DNA from 3 places in the Mesobacillus subterraneus genome. Region 1 is predicted to be linked to each of the others. Evidence: a T-box and tRNA genes for the amino acid it is inferred to sense, from the RefSeq annotation. Region 1 holds a T-box; the other regions hold tRNA genes.
The links. A T-box is a leader RNA that pairs with one kind of tRNA and senses whether it is charged. The one in region 1 lies ahead of tyrS (tyrosine--tRNA ligase), so its partner is inferred to be a tRNA-Tyr.

Region 2: it encodes a tRNA-Tyr, which carries the amino acid that the T-box ahead of tyrS (tyrosine--tRNA ligase) is inferred to sense. The anticodon was not compared.
Region 3: it encodes a tRNA-Tyr, which carries the amino acid that the T-box ahead of tyrS (tyrosine--tRNA ligase) is inferred to sense. The anticodon was not compared.

The regions. Positions count from the first base shown of each region.
Region 1 covers NZ_CP129019.1:708,494-713,556, forward strand. Annotated here, with positions in the region: partial or broken gene LC048_RS03530 (transglycosylase domain-containing protein) at 1-1,255, opposite strand, end outside; T-box leader at 1,398-1,621, shown strand; gene tyrS (tyrosine--tRNA ligase) at 1,696-2,955, shown strand; gene rpsD (30S ribosomal protein S4) at 3,238-3,840, opposite strand; gene LC048_RS03545 (sensor domain-containing diguanylate cyclase) at 4,404-5,063, shown strand, end outside.
Region 2 covers NZ_CP129019.1:4,228,427-4,233,489, reverse strand. Annotated here, with positions in the region: rRNA gene LC048_RS22065 (23S ribosomal RNA) at 1-1,763, shown strand, start outside; rRNA gene rrf (5S ribosomal RNA) at 1,840-1,955, shown strand; tRNA gene LC048_RS22055 (tRNA-Asn) at 2,036-2,110, shown strand; tRNA gene LC048_RS22050 (tRNA-Thr) at 2,153-2,225, shown strand; tRNA gene LC048_RS22045 (tRNA-Glu) at 2,243-2,317, shown strand; tRNA gene LC048_RS22040 (tRNA-Val) at 2,363-2,438, shown strand; tRNA gene LC048_RS22035 (tRNA-Thr) at 2,478-2,553, shown strand; tRNA gene LC048_RS22030 (tRNA-Tyr) at 2,648-2,732, shown strand; tRNA gene LC048_RS22025 (tRNA-Gln) at 2,788-2,862, shown strand; tRNA gene LC048_RS22020 (tRNA-Lys) at 3,016-3,088, shown strand; tRNA gene LC048_RS22015 (tRNA-Gly) at 3,161-3,235, shown strand; tRNA gene LC048_RS22010 (tRNA-Ala) at 3,239-3,314, shown strand; gene rocF (arginase) at 4,317-5,063, shown strand, end outside.
Region 3 covers NZ_CP129019.1:3,183,436-3,188,498, reverse strand. Annotated here, with positions in the region: rRNA gene LC048_RS16595 (23S ribosomal RNA) at 1-1,476, shown strand, start outside; rRNA gene rrf (5S ribosomal RNA) at 1,627-1,742, shown strand; tRNA gene LC048_RS16585 (tRNA-Asn) at 1,808-1,882, shown strand; tRNA gene LC048_RS16580 (tRNA-Ser) at 1,887-1,978, shown strand; tRNA gene LC048_RS16575 (tRNA-Glu) at 1,994-2,068, shown strand; tRNA gene LC048_RS16570 (tRNA-Val) at 2,072-2,147, shown strand; tRNA gene LC048_RS16565 (tRNA-Met) at 2,314-2,387, shown strand; tRNA gene LC048_RS16560 (tRNA-Asp) at 2,391-2,466, shown strand; tRNA gene LC048_RS16555 (tRNA-Phe) at 2,613-2,688, shown strand; tRNA gene LC048_RS16550 (tRNA-Tyr) at 2,758-2,842, shown strand; tRNA gene LC048_RS16545 (tRNA-Trp) at 2,851-2,924, shown strand; tRNA gene LC048_RS16540 (tRNA-His) at 2,936-3,011, shown strand; tRNA gene LC048_RS16535 (tRNA-Gln) at 3,051-3,125, shown strand; tRNA gene LC048_RS16530 (tRNA-Gly) at 3,132-3,206, shown strand; tRNA gene LC048_RS16525 (tRNA-Cys) at 3,216-3,290, shown strand; tRNA gene LC048_RS16520 (tRNA-Leu) at 3,333-3,417, shown strand; tRNA gene LC048_RS16515 (tRNA-Gly) at 3,470-3,543, shown strand; gene LC048_RS16510 (B3/B4 domain-containing protein) at 3,942-4,610, opposite strand; gene queG (tRNA epoxyqueuosine(34) reductase QueG) at 4,719-5,063, shown strand, end outside.

The DNA.
Region 1 (5,063 bases):
CTGGACTACTGTCATTTTGTTAGGGTCATCCGGGTCAGGAACTTCCTGAGGTTTATCTCTGCCATAGTAAGGGTAATTCTTTGCTGTTTCCTGCATCTTTACATAAATATCTTTATTGATAGTTGTATAAATCTTATAGCCATTCTGGCGAAGGTCACGGTCAGCAAGTGCATGATATTCTGCCAGTAATTTCTCGTCTTTTTTCAAATCTTCAAGTTCATATCCATCTCGCTCGGCCAGTATATTAGCCAGGATTTCTACTGAACGGGCCTCGATTTCAAACGTCAGGAAAGGATATTCCTCAACCGTGTTATCACTAGGAACTTCTTTTACAAAATCCTTGGTTATATCGTAGTTGATCGCATCCTTGAACTCATCATCGGTAATGAAACCAGCTCCATGCATCCTGGTAACGACTGTCTTGTATCTGGGACAGGCCTGGCTCAAGCCCTGCTGGATCCTTGAGCTTCCCATGGTCACTGCTGAAAGGTGTATAGCCGAATGGACTCTGTGGAAGACCTGCGATAAAAGCGGCCTGAGGTAAAGTCAGGTCTTTCGCTTCTTTTCCGAAGATTCCCTTCGCTGCGGCCTGGACACCGGCAATGTTGCTGCCATTCGCATTCCGGCCAAACGTGGCGACATTCAAGTAAGCTTCAAGAATTTCCTTTTTATCAAAGAATTTTTCGAGACGAAGGGCGAGCAGGATTTCTTTCGCTTTACGCTCGAAGGAAATTTCATTAGTCAAAATCTGGTTTTTGATGAGCTGTTGTGTAAGTGTACTTCCTCCGGAGGATGTCGCTGAGTTTGTGACTTCCTGGAATAGTGCGCGCATGATCGCTTTTGGAACAACGCCATCATGCTCGTAAAAGTACTCATCTTCTGTTGCGACCACTGCATTTACCAAATGCTTCGACATATCGTCAAGCTTGACTTCCTCACGGTAAAGGTCCGTTCGAAGCTTGCCAAGATAAACATCATTATCAAAATATAAATCCGAGGTTTCTTCATAGTTGTATATATCTTTCCTCATGTTTTCATAAGGTCGGATTTGTTCATCTTTGACAAGGGATGCGAAGTAGCCTGCACCTGCACCTGCGGCGAAACCGCCGCCGAGAACCAATACAATGATCAATAACAACAGCATGTTCCAGACAACCGAATAAGTAATCCTGGCTCCTTTTACGGTCTTTTTATTCGTAAAAAAAGCACCAAAGGATTTAAGCTTCTCTTTCCAAGCCTGTTTTCCTTCATGCATTCATATCATTCCCCCTAAAATCACATACATTATAGCATAAACAGGCTGTCGAATAGCTGTTAATGTGCATTTTTCTGAAAATTTATGTCGAATTTGACAACAAGTCTCTCTTTATGGTAAAAATGCTTTATTAACTTTATAGTAAAAAGCTGTGAAGGGAATGAGTAGTGCTTCTGTCCATGTTCCAGAAAGCCGGCGGCCGCTGTGAGCCGGTACAAACAGAAGGATGAATTACCTCCCCGAGCGCCGCAGTGAAGTGGGATCACATAGTAGCCGCGGCCGGTTTAACCGTTATTTTATTGAGTGGAAGACATTTTTTTATGTTGTTTTCAAGCCGGGTGGTACCGCGCATACAGCGCCCCTGCATTTATTGCAGGGGCGTTTTTTATTTTTCGCAAAAATCCGGTTACGAAATATATTTCCGAATGGAGGAAGAAAAGATGGAATTACTAAAAGACCTCGAATGGCGCGGGATTATTTACCAACAAACAGATGAAGAGGGAATGAAGGATTTGCTTTCAAAGGAAAAAATCTCTCTTTACTGCGGTGTCGATCCAACAGCGGACAGCATGCATATCGGTCACCTCCTTCCGTTTCTGACACTTCGCCGTTTCCAAAATGCAGGGCATCGTCCGATTGTTCTTGTCGGTGGAGCGACCGGCTTAATTGGCGACCCAAGCGGAAAGAGTGAGGAGCGCAAATTACAGACGCTCGAGCAAGTTCAGTTGAATGTGGAAGGTATCCAAAAGCAGCTTGAGAAGATCTTTAACGTTGAGGGCGAAAATGGAGCCATAATGGTTAACAACTATGACTGGGCTGGGTCCATGGATATTGTTACATTCCTCCGTGACTTCGGGAAGAACGTCGGCGTAAACTACATGCTTGCGAAGGATACAATCGCTTCAAGACTTGAAACAGGTATTTCTTTTACAGAATTCACTTACACAATCCTGCAGGCAATGGATTTCTACCACTTATACGAAAAGCACGACTGCAAGCTCCAGATTGGCGGCAGCGACCAGTGGGGCAATATTACGACAGGTCTCGAACTGATCCGTAAAATGTCTGCAGAAGGCTCAAAAGCTTTCGGCCTGACAATCCCGCTTGTTACGAAAGCAGACGGAACGAAATTCGGAAAGTCAGAAAGCGGCGCTGTATGGCTCGACCCGGAAAAGACGTCTCCATACGAGTTCTACCAGTTCTGGATCAACACAGCTGATGCCGATGTAGTGAAATACTTGAAATTCTTCACTTTCTTAGAAAAAGAAGAAATCGAGGCGCTTGCGAAAGCAGTCGAGGAAGAACCACATCTTCGCGAGGCTCAAAAAGCCCTTGCTGAAGAAATGACCCGCATGATCCATGGCGAAGAATCCCTTCAGCAGGCAATCAGGATTTCAGCGGCCCTTTTCAGCGGTGACATCAAAAACCTGAGCGCTGATGAGATCAAGCAAGGCTTCAAGGACGTTCCTTCTTTTACAGTAGAAGGAGAAGAAGAACAAGGTCTAGTGGACTTGCTTGTTGCAGCAAACATCTCGCCATCCAAGCGCCAGGCGCGTGAGGATGTAACGAACGGTGCAGTCTCCCTGAACGGAGAGCGTGTCACCGATACAGCATACGTCCTTAGCGATGCAGACAAGATCGAGGGACAGTTCACCATCGTCCGTCGCGGCAAGAAGAAGTACTTTATGATTAAGTACTAGAATGGACTGAAGATAGATCTACACTAGGGATGACAGACAATTATCGCTGGTGGAACGGAAAAACTGTCCGTCATCATGGGTAAGACGGACAAAAATCGCTGGTGGAACGAGATTACTGTCCGTCATCAGGCATACCACCGATATAAGATTAAGAAAACGGCCTTCCTGGTAAAACAGGGGCCGTATTTTAGTTGAGTTATGAAGCATACGAAATCAGAAAAAAGAATATTTATAAAAACAAAAACCCCAGCCAAAATGGCCGGGGTTTTATAAAGCACTCTATTAACGAGAGTAGAATTCAACGATAAGAGCTTCGTTGATTTCAGCTGGAAGTTCAGAACGCTCAGGCATACGAGTGAAAGTTCCTTCTAGCTTGTCTGCGTCGAAAGTCAAGAAGTCAGGTACGAAGTTGTTCACTTCGATAGCTTCTTTAACAACATCAAGGTTGCGAGACTTTTCACGAAGTGTGATTGTCTGACCTGGTGCTACGCGGTAAGATGGGATATCTACGCGAGCGCCATCAACCATGATGTGACCGTGGTTTACTAACTGGCGAGCTGCGCGACGAGTGCGAGCAAGACCAAGACGGTAAACAACGTTGTCAAGACGAGCTTCAAGAAGAATCATGAAGTTTTCGCCGTGCTTACCAGGCATTTTGCCTGCTTTGTCGAACAAGTTACGGAACTGGCGCTCAGTAACTCCGTACATGTGACGAAGCTTTTGCTTCTCTTGAAGTTGTAATCCGTATTCGGATAATTTTTTACGCTGGTTAGGACCATGAGGACCTGGTGCGTAAGGGCGTTTTTCTAATTCTTTACCTGTACCGCTTAGTGAAATTCCAAGACGGCGGGATAGTTTCCAGCTTGGGCTGGTATAACGAGCCATGAATGACTCCTCCTTAGTTTTTATTTTGTAAAATAAAAACAGATTGTGATTAAATATTTATGGGTATTTTGTTTTCATGTACCTTCGCCCTAGCAGCAGCGGGTTACGAGATACACCATCAAACAAAGTTTGAGGAACAAAATACATACATAATATAGACCACATAGGCTGCGATATTTTACACAAAGAGTATTATATAATTTATAGTGCTATAAAGTCAAGGTCTTATTTAAGTTGAAGTTAAATTCATTTGTCAGCTAATACTAAAAAGATTGTCTTTTTATATCATACTATTTTACTAGGTCTATGGTATAATGAATAGTAATTGTTATATTTTACAAATATTTGGATATTACCTTGCCGCGTGATGAATCATTTTAGTTTTTTCGGGCTGCTGCCTGTCCAAACAGCTACTTACAAATCGCTGTTAAGTGATTTTAAAACAGGTGATATATATGGAAGAATTATTGGAACGCGAGATTATATTAGAACTAAAGAGCAGATTTTTTGATTTGATCAGCGCTGGCTGACTATCTTTATCTTTCTCAGAAGTTCTCTCGCAAATGATGACTATTTTAAAAGAACTCCTAAAAGTTGATGAGATCGATTTCTATGGCTGCCAGGAATGGAAACAGGGAATGCTCCTGGAGGCTACTACTCGTTTATCGACAAGTGACGAAGTGATGGGTACTTTTCCTGAATGTCTGGTCAGTGAATTGGCTGGGAAACCCTATTCTTTCATTAGATATCCAGAATCTATGCCTCAGTACGAACTGTTGCTTATCATGGCTGCTAATGAAAATACAAAGGGGCTGTTCGGTTTTCAATTTACCGGTGGTTCACTTTCCCGGTTATCAGACACGTTTTTTAATAAGCTTTCTTATGAGTGCAATGTATTTATTGAGAAGGCGCGAAGCTTTGCGGATACAATGGAAGAGGAAAAAAGATATAAACAATTATTCAGAGTAACAAAAAAATTTCATTCAACGATGGATATGGATGCCGTGCTCGGTGAAATCATTTCTACATTAAGGGAAGTATATCCTTCTTTCACCTATTACCTGCTGTTATCCCATGATCATAAGGGGTACGGTGGATTGCCGGTTAAAGACCTTGAATACGATAGTGATAACCTGACTGCGATGCAGTCATATGTAAGCGGGCAGATCCAATTCGAGGACTCTGTTACAGAAAAAAACTCCATCATGTACGCACCTTTAAAA
Region 2 (5,063 bases), 1.3 Mb from region 1:
TCTGCGCCGAAAATGTACCGGGGCTAAACGTATCACCGAAGCTGTGGATTGACATCTTAGATGTCAGTGGTAGGAGAGCGTTCTAAGGGCGTTGAAGTCAGACCGTAAGGACTGGTGGAGCGCTTAGAAGTGAGAATGCCGGTATGAGTAGCGAAAGATGGGTGAGAATCCCATCCACCGAATGCCCAAGGTTTCCTGAGGAAGGCTCGTCCTCTCAGGGTTAGTCGGGACCTAAGCCGAGTAGAAAGGCGTAGGCGATGGACAACAGGTTGATATTCCTGTACCACCTCTTTATCGTTTGAGCAATGGGGGGACGCAGTAGGATAGGGTAAGCGCGCTGTTGGATATGCGCGTCTAAGCAGTAAGGCTGCAAGTGAGGCAAATCCCGCTTGCGTGAAGGCTGAGCTGTGACAGCGAGGGAAATATAGTACCGAAGTTCCTGATTTCACACTGCCAAGAAAAGCCTCTAGCGAGATAAAAGGTGCCCGTACCGCAAACCGACACAGGTAGGCGAGGAGAGAATCCTAAGGTGAGCGAGAGAACTCTCGTTAAGGAACTCGGCAAAATGACCCCGTAACTTCGGGAGAAGGGGTGCTCATTTGGGTGAATAGCCTAGATGAGCCGCAGTGAATATACCAGGCGACTGTTTAGCAAAAACACAGGTCTCTGCGAAGCCGCAAGGCGAAGTATAGGGGCTGACGCCTGCCCGGTGCTGGAAGGTTAAGAGGAGGGGTTAGCTCACGCGAAGCTCTGAATCGAAGCCCCAGTAAACGGCGTAACTATAACGGTCCTAAGGTAGCGAAATTCCTTGTCGGGTAAGTTCCGACCCGCACGAAAGGCGTAACGATCTGGGCACTGTCTCAACGAGAGACTCGGTGAAATTATAGTACCTGTGAAGATGCAGGTTACCCGCGACAGGACGGAAAGACCCCGTGGAGCTTTACTGTAGCCTGATATTGAATTTTGGTACAGCTTGTACAGGATAGGTAGGAGCCTGAGAAACCGGAGCGCCAGCTTCGGTGGAGGCGCTGGTGGGATACTACCCTGGCTGTATTGAAATTCTAACCCACGCCCCTGATCGGGGCGGGAGACAGTGTCAGGTGGGCAGTTTGACTGGGGCGGTCGCCTCCTAAAGAGTAACGGAGGCGCCCAAAGGTTCCCTCAGAATGGTTGGAAATCATTCGCAGAGTGTAAAGGCACAAGGGAGCTTGACTGCGAGACCTACAAGTCGAGCAGGGACGAAAGTCGGGCTTAGTGATCCGGTGGTTCCGCATGGAAGAGTATCGCTCAACGGATAAAAGCTACCCCGGGGATAACAGGCTTATCTCCCCCAAGAGTCCACATCGACGGGGAGGTTTGGCACCTCGATGTCGGCTCATCGCATCCTGGGGCTGTAGTCGGTCCCAAGGGTTGGGCTGTTCGCCCATTAAAGCGGTACGCGAGCTGGGTTCAGAACGTCGTGAGACAGTTCGGTCCCTATCCGTCGTGGGCGCAGGAAATTTGAGAGGAGCTGTCCTTAGTACGAGAGGACCGGGATGGACGCACCGCTGGTGTACCAGTTGTCTTGCCAAAGGCATCGCTGGGTAGCTATGTGCGGACGGGATAAGTGCTGAAAGCATCTAAGCATGAAGCCCCCTCAAGATGAGATTTCCCATAGCGCAAGCTAGTAAGAACCCTGAAAGATGATCAGGTTGATAGGTCAGAGGTGGAAGCGCGGTGACGTGTGGAGCTGACTGATACTAATCGTTCGAGGACTTAACCAAATTAGATGACTCGTTTTTCTTGAATTCTTCTTACACATTATCTAGTTTTGAGGGAATAAAACCTCAAACCAAATAGTCTGGTGGCGATAGCGAGAAGGTCACACCCGTTCCCATACCGAACACGGAAGTTAAGCTTCTCAGCGCCGATGGTAGTTGGGGGTTTCCCCCTGTGAGAGTAGGACGCCGCCGGGCGATGATGCTTTTTCATCTTGGATCACTTCTAAGATGAGGCAGCCGAATCTTCTGCAAGAGTTATGTAAAATTACCATTATTCCGCAGTAGCTCAGTGGTAGAGCACTCGGCTGTTAACCGAGCGGTCGTAGGTTCGAATCCTACCTGCGGAGCCATTATCTCTAAATGACAAAAGTCATTTGAGCTGGCAGCAAAATGCTTCCATAGCTCAGCAGGTAGAGCACTTCCATGGTAAGGAAGAGGTCAGCGGTTCGAGCCCGCTTGGAAGCTCTGAAAATATTATTAATGGCCCCTTGGTCAAGCGGTTAAGACACCGCCCTTTCACGGCGGTAACACGGGTTCGAATCCCGTAGGGGTCACCAAGATTTTTTCACACCAGTGATAAAAACATCAGGGAATTTAATAATGGAGGATTAGCTCAGCTGGGAGAGCATCTGCCTTACAAGCAGAGGGTCGGCGGTTCGATCCCGTCATCCTCCACCATGATTTTTTTTACCTGATGAAATTAATCTTCATTAACATGCCGGTGTAGCTCAATTGGTAGAGCAACTGACTTGTAATCAGTAGGTTGGGGGTTCAAGTCCTCTTGCCGGCACCATGCTTCTTTCTTCCTTGAATAACTTCAGCGGAAGCATGCGAAAAATCCCGAAGGGAATTTGAGCATCTAACTAGGTACAGAAGCACTTATATGTGGAGGGGTAGCGAAGTGGCTAAACGCGGCGGACTGTAAATCCGCTCCCTCCGGGTTCGGCGGTTCGAATCCGTCCCCCTCCACCATTTTAATACATATTAAAATTGGACAAGCTATTAATGTCCTTTTTATTTTTTTCATTGGGCTATAGCCAAGCGGTAAGGCATCGCACTTTGACTGCGACATGCGTTGGTTCGAATCCAGCTAGCCCAGCCATTAACGAGCCATTAGCTCAGTCGGTAGAGCAGATTGCTCGCTGCATTGAGTTTCCTCCCTGGCAATCTGCGAGAAAGACCGAAGGTCTTTTGAGCATCAGATGCGACAGGGAATATAAATGGGTGGAGGCAATCTTTGTCCCACTTTAAATTTGAGCCATTAGCTCAGTCGGTAGAGCATCTGACTTTTAATCAGAGGGTCGAAGGTTCGAGTCCTTCATGGCTCACTCATGTTAAGACCCCTAAGAATGAACTTAATCCTTTATTTTTAGGGGTTTTATCTATTATAATAAAATCATGCGGAAGTAGTTCAGTGGTAGAATACAACCTTGCCAAGGTTGGGGTCGCGGGTTCGAATCCCGTCTTCCGCTCCAATTGGGTCCTTAGCTCAGCTGGGAGAGCGCCTGCCTTGCACGCAGGAGGTCAGCGGTTCGATCCCGCTAGGCTCCACCATCACACTACATAAATACCATTTCAGCCATAAATCCAACCGGGTTTATGGCTTTTTTTATTATTTCCCTCCAAACAGTTTGGTGGATTATTGCCCTTCTATATCAGGGATATCAGTAATGGGACAGTGTTCAGACAGCGTAGCAGGAGAAAGGGCTAGAGTTGTCAAGAAGCCAGTGTAATTGTGACGGGTTTCAGCTAATGGAGCTCAAAGCTGTCAAGAAAAAGCAGTTATTGTGACAGGTCTCAGGATGCGGAGACCTAAGCTGTCAAGAAATTGCAGTTATTATGACAGGTTACAGGCTGCGGAGCTCAAAGTTGTCAAGAAAAGGCAGTTATTATGACAGGTTTCAGGCTGAGGAGCCCAAAGTTGTCAAGAAAAGGCAGTTATTATGACAGGTTTCAGGTATCGGAACTCAAAGCTGTCAAGAAAAAGCAGTTATTGTGACAGGTTTCAGGCTGCGGAGCCCTAAGCTGTCAAGAAATTGCAGTTATTATGACAGGTTTCAGGCTGAGGAGCTCAAAGTTGTCAAGAAAAGGCAGTTATTATGACAGGTTTCAGGCTGCGGAGCTCAAAGTTGTCAAGAAAAGGCAGTTATTATGACAGGTTTCAGGCTGCGGAGCTCAAAGTTGTCAAGAAAAGGCAGTTATTATGACAGGTTTCAGGCTGAGGAGCCCAAAGTTGTCAAGAAAAAGCACTTATTATGACAGGTTTCAGGTATCGGAACTCAAAGCTGTCAAGAAAAAGCAGTTATTGTGACAGGTTTCAGGCTGAGGAGCCCCAACCTGACAAGAAAGTGCAGATCGAAGGGTGGGGGCTGCCGTATTTCTTCACCAAGAATGTTCACACTCTCTAACGAGTTGGTGGTATGAATCCCTTAAATCAGTCCGTAAATTCGCTGAATTCCAAACCGTATATATATTCATGAAACTGTCCGGTTGAGTCATTTGAATGAAAGCGTTTAAAATAGAGTGTAGATAAGAGAAAGCAAGGGGGAGAAATATATGAAGAAACTTTCGATTATTGGCATGCCGATGGATTTGGGGCAGATGAGAAGGGGAGTCGACATGGGCCCAAGTGCGATCCGTTATGCTGGAATAAATGAACGATTGAGAGTGTTATTTGATGAGATAGAGGATTTGGGAGATATAGCCGTTGGAAGACCAGAGGTAAAGATTGATCCTAACAGCAATCTTCGCAATCTGGAGCTTGTAGCAGAGAAAAATGCTTTGCTTGCTGATGAGGTAGACAGGATTATTGATTCTGGATCATTCCCACTTGTATTAGGAGGAGACCACAGTATTGCGATTGGCACTTTGACTGGTGTATCTAAGCACTATAAAAATCTGGGTGTGATTTGGTATGATGCACATGGTGACCTGAATACAGCAGATACTTCACCATCTGGGAACATCCACGGAATGCCGCTTGCTGCCAGCCTTGGGTTGGGACATGAAATGTTAACTCAATTAGGTGGATTTTCACCAAAGGTAAAACCGGAAAACATAGTCATCATCGGGGCACGTTCATTGGATGAGGGGGAGAAGGACCTAATCAAGGAAATGGGCATTAAAGTGTTTACAATGCACGAGATCGATCGTCTCGGAATGGCCACGGTCATTGAGGAAACAGTCAATTACCTGAAAGATAAGACAGATGGCGTCCATCTTTCACTTGATTTGGATGGGCTGGACCCAACAGATGCTCCTGGCGTCGGTACCCCGGTAATCGGAGGGATCAGTTACCGTGAG
Region 3 (5,063 bases), 2.3 Mb from region 1:
GTTTGAGCAATGGGGGGACGCAGTAGGATAGGGTAAGCGCGCTGTTGGATATGCGCGTCTAAGCAGTAAGGCTGCAAGTGAGGCAAATCCCGCTTGCGTGAAGGCTGAGCTGTGACAGCGAGGGAAATATAGTACCGAAGTTCCTGATTTCACACTGCCAAGAAAAGCCTCTAGCGAGATAAAAGGTGCCCGTACCGCAAACCGACACAGGTAGGCGAGGAGAGAATCCTAAGGTGAGCGAGAGAACTCTCGTTAAGGAACTCGGCAAAATGACCCCGTAACTTCGGGAGAAGGGGTGCTCATTTGGGTGAATAGCCTAGATGAGCCGCAGTGAATAAGTACCAGGCGACTGTTTAGCAAAAACACAGGTCTCTGCGAAGCCGCAAGGCGAAGTATAGGGGCTGACGCCTGCCCGGTGCTGGAAGGTTAAGAGGAGGGGTTAGCTCACGCGAAGCTCTGAATCGAAGCCCCAGTAAACGGCGGCCGTAACTATAACGGTCCTAAGGTAGCGAAATTCCTTGTCGGGTAAGTTCCGACCCGCACGAAAGGCGTAACGATCTGGGCACTGTCTCAACGAGAGACTCGGTGAAATTATAGTACCTGTGAAGATGCAGGTTACCCGCGACAGGACGGAAAGACCCCGTGGAGCTTTACTGTAGCCTGATATTGAATTTTGGTACAGCTTGTACAGGATAGGTAGGAGCCTGAGAAACCGGAGCGCCAGCTTCGGTGGAGGCGCTGGTGGGATACTACCCTGGCTGTATTGAAATTCTAACCCACGCCCCTGATCGGGGCGGGAGACAGTGTCAGGTGGGCAGTTTGACTGGGGCGGTCGCCTCCTAAAGAGTAACGGAGGCGCCCAAAGGTTCCCTCAGAATGGTTGGAAATCATTCGCAGAGTGTAAAGGCACAAGGGAGCTTGACTGCGAGACCTACAAGTCGAGCAGGGACGAAAGTCGGGCTTAGTGATCCGGTGGTTCCGCATGGAAGGGCCATCGCTCAACGGATAAAAGCTACCCCGGGGATAACAGGCTTATCTCCCCCCAAGAGTCCACATCGACGGGGAGGTTTGGCACCTCGATGTCGGCTCATCGCATCCTGGGGCTGTAGTCGGTCCCAAGGGTTGGGCTGTTCGCCCATTAAAGCGGTACGCGAGCTGGGTTCAGAACGTCGTGAGACAGTTCGGTCCCTATCCGTCGTGGGCGCAGGAAATTTGAGAGGAGCTGTCCTTAGTACGAGAGGACCGGGATGGACGCACCGCTGGTGTACCAGTTGTCTTGCCAAAGGCATCGCTGGGTAGCTATGTGCGGACGGGATAAGTGCTGAAAGCATCTAAGCATGAAGCCCCCCTCAAGATGAGATTTCCCATAGCGCAAGCTAGTAAGAACCCTGAAAGATGATCAGGTTGATAGGTCAGAGGTGGAAGCGCGGTGACGTGTGGAGCTGACTGATACTAATCGTTCGAGGACTTAACCAAATTAGATTACTCGTTTTTCTTGAATTCTTCTTACACATTATCTAGTTTTGAGGGAATAAAAGTTTTTATTATCGTAACAAAAACTTTTTAAAATTTTCTCTTGCAAAATGCATAAAAGACAGTATAATAGATATTGTCTTTGAAAAAATGTCTGGTGGCGATGGCGAGAAGGTCACACCCGTTCCCATACCGAACACGGAAGTTAAGCTTCTCAGCGCCGATGGTAGTTGGGGGTTTCCCCCTGTGAGAGTAGGACGCCGCCGGGCAGGATGCATTTTGATCCTCTTCAAAGATACGGATCGTGTATCCAAGTCGGAGAAATCATTATTATTCCGCAGTAGCTCAGTGGTAGAGCACTCGGCTGTTAACCGAGCGGTCGTAGGTTCGAATCCTACCTGCGGAGCCAATTTGGAGAGCTGTCCGAGAGGTCGAAGGAGCACGATTGGAAATCGTGTAGACGGTCAACGCTGTCTCAAGGGTTCGAATCCCTTGCTCTCCGCCATAGAATTTTATATCTGGCCCCTTGGTCAAGCGGTTAAGACACCGCCCTTTCACGGCGGTAACACGGGTTCGAATCCCGTAGGGGTCACCAAACGGAGGATTAGCTCAGCTGGGAGAGCATCTGCCTTACAAGCAGAGGGTCGGCGGTTCGATCCCGTCATCCTCCACCATAAATATTTTAAAAGATTATTACCGTCGCGGGGTGGAGCAACGAGCGTTACTTCACTGTATGAACTGCGAGTTGTACCGATCGAGCAGCAGCTTGAATAAGCTTCCTGAGATCGGGACAGTCATTGCTCTCAAAGAGCATGCACAAAACAATCTTATTATTACCGTCGCGGGGTGGAGCAGTCCGGTAGCTCGTCGGGCTCATAACCCGAAGGTCGCAGGTTCAAATCCTGCCCCCGCAATCTGGTCCCGTGGTGTAGCGGTTAACATGCCTGCCTGTCACGCAGGAGATCGCCGGTTCGATCCCGGTCGGGACCGCCATTTTTATTAAGTGGCTCAGTAGCTCAGTCGGTAGAGCAAGTTGCTCACATCATCGAATAAGCTTCTACGGCAACTTGCGAGAAAGACCGAAGGTCATTCGAGCAAAGGACCTAAACCATTAAAAGTTTAGACTACAATATCATAGTGGCTCAGTAGCTCAGTCGGTAGAGCAAAGGACTGAAAATCCTTGTGTCGGCGGTTCGATTCCGTCCTGAGCCACCATTTATACAATACCTGGTTATTCAGGGGATTTAAAAAATGGTTTTTTAACACCAGAAAAAATGTTATAGTGGAGGGGTAGCGAAGTGGCTAAACGCGGCGGACTGTAAATCCGCTCCCTCAGGGTTCGGCGGTTCGAATCCGTCCCCCTCCACCACTTAATATAGGGGTATAGTTTAAAGGTAGAACGAAGGTCTCCAAAACCTTTGGTGTGGGTTCGATTCCTACTACCCCTGCCAATTTTATAATGGCGATTGTGGCGAAGTGGTTAACGCACCTGATTGTGGTTCAGGCATTCGTGGGTTCGATTCCCATCAGTCGCCCCATTATAATCACATTTTCAGTAATAAATGAATACTATATATTGGGCTATAGCCAAGCGGTAAGGCATCGCACTTTGACTGCGACATGCGTTGGTTCGAATCCAGCTAGCCCAGCCATTTTTTGCGGAAGTAGTTCAGTGGTAGAATACAACCTTGCCAAGGTTGGGGTCGCGGGTTCGAATCCCGTCTTCCGCTCCAAAAATATATGGCGGCATAGCCAAGTGGTAAGGCAAAGGTCTGCAAAACCTTTATTCACCGGTTCAAATCCGGTTGCCGCCTCCACTAACTCATTAGTGGCAGCAAGAAAGCAAGACATTTTAATATGCCGGTGTGGCGGAATTGGCAGACGCGCACGACTCAAAATCGTGTTCCTTCTGGAGTGTCGGTTCGACCCCGACCACCGGTACCACTTTTATTATAAACAGGTTTTCCTGTTTTCTTTATTTCATAAAGATATGTATGCGGGTGTAGTTTAGTGGTAAAACCTCAGCCTTCCAAGCTGATGATGAGGGTTCGATTCCCTTCACCCGCTCCATACATACGTGACTAACGCAGTATGTCGTTTCCAGAAAACGATATGCTGCGTTTTTTCTTTGCCAGTGTTATCACTGAACCTGTTTTCATAGTGTTCGTAAAATAAACGGAGAAATTTCGCTTAAATTGAATATGACCCTTATTTTCACTAAAATAAGGGTCGGTTTTCCGTCTATTTAGATAAAATCATTGGACTTTGTCTTATTTTTAACCGTTAGCCGGAATATCTCCGCTTATTCTAGCTTCATAAGCGTCCTCTACATACAATAACCGGAATATCTCCGCTTATTTCACTTCTTAAGCAGCATGCACTATATATACAATAGCCTGAAATTTTCCGCTTATACCTACATGATGGTCACCAATGAATGATCATCACCCAAAAAGAAAAAGGATGCATCAGCATCTGATCATTCTATATGTGCCAGTCCCTCCATGGATTTGGGTAAACATGTTCATTAATGATTGTGTCATTTTTTGCATGCTCTCGGGTGCAGTTGAGGGTCTTAAATATACAATCTGCAGGGCATTTGTCGTTGATGCTGTTACGGCAGATCTTTCGGAATCTACAAATGGGCTGCCGAATGGACCTTGTTCATCTGCAGAGGTGATTAAGTTGGCAAGGTTATTGGTTCTTCCATTTAGACCTTTATATTCTTCTCCTTCTTCTCCGATTTTAATCGATACAGTTCCTATCAGCTTGTCACTGTCATAAACTCCTATTGGAATTTGATATTCAAGTGAGAAGAAGTTATTTAAATCTATCGCACTATGTATGGGTTGAAGATAATTCTGCTTTGCGATTCTTCGGTAGAGGGACTCAGCCGAATGTCTATATCGGTTTGGATCCTTCCCTGTTGTTTTGAATATTCTTCGCCATTCTTTGATGCCTTCAAGCTCGGTTACGTTTTTTTCCAGAAGGTCGAAGTAAATTGATTCCTGGAAAAGCTGCAATCTGCCTTTTAACATTTGCGGAGACTCGCCTACCTGTATGTCTTTATACTCGATAATCCCGACTGAGAATCCGGGAATGAGATCGCATATCGACCTGGAAACTTGAATTTCCATTGATTACACCTCCAAAACTGCTTTAAAATAGTTTATCATAAAAGTAATTTGCTTTTAAATTTCTGGGATTTCAATATAAATATCAAAATGGAAAGGAGGAATCCGCCAGTGGATATAGCAAGTTTGAAGCAGGATATTATCGAATACAGCAAAACAATCGGGATTGATAAAATAGGTTTTGCGGCACCTTCAACCTTTGAGGAGATGAAGGTTCGGTTATATAAACAGCAGGAACTTCAATATCATTCCGGATTTGAGGAGAAGGATATTGAAAAGAGAACGGAACCTAGCCTGATTTTTGACCGCCCTAAATCAATCATCTCGATTGCACTAGCTTATCCTTCAAAGATGAAGACGAAAGTTGTCAGCAAGAAGAGAGAACGGCGTGGAATCTTCTGCCGTGCATCATGGGGGACTGATTATCACGTAGTCCTAAGGGACAGGTTGAAAAAA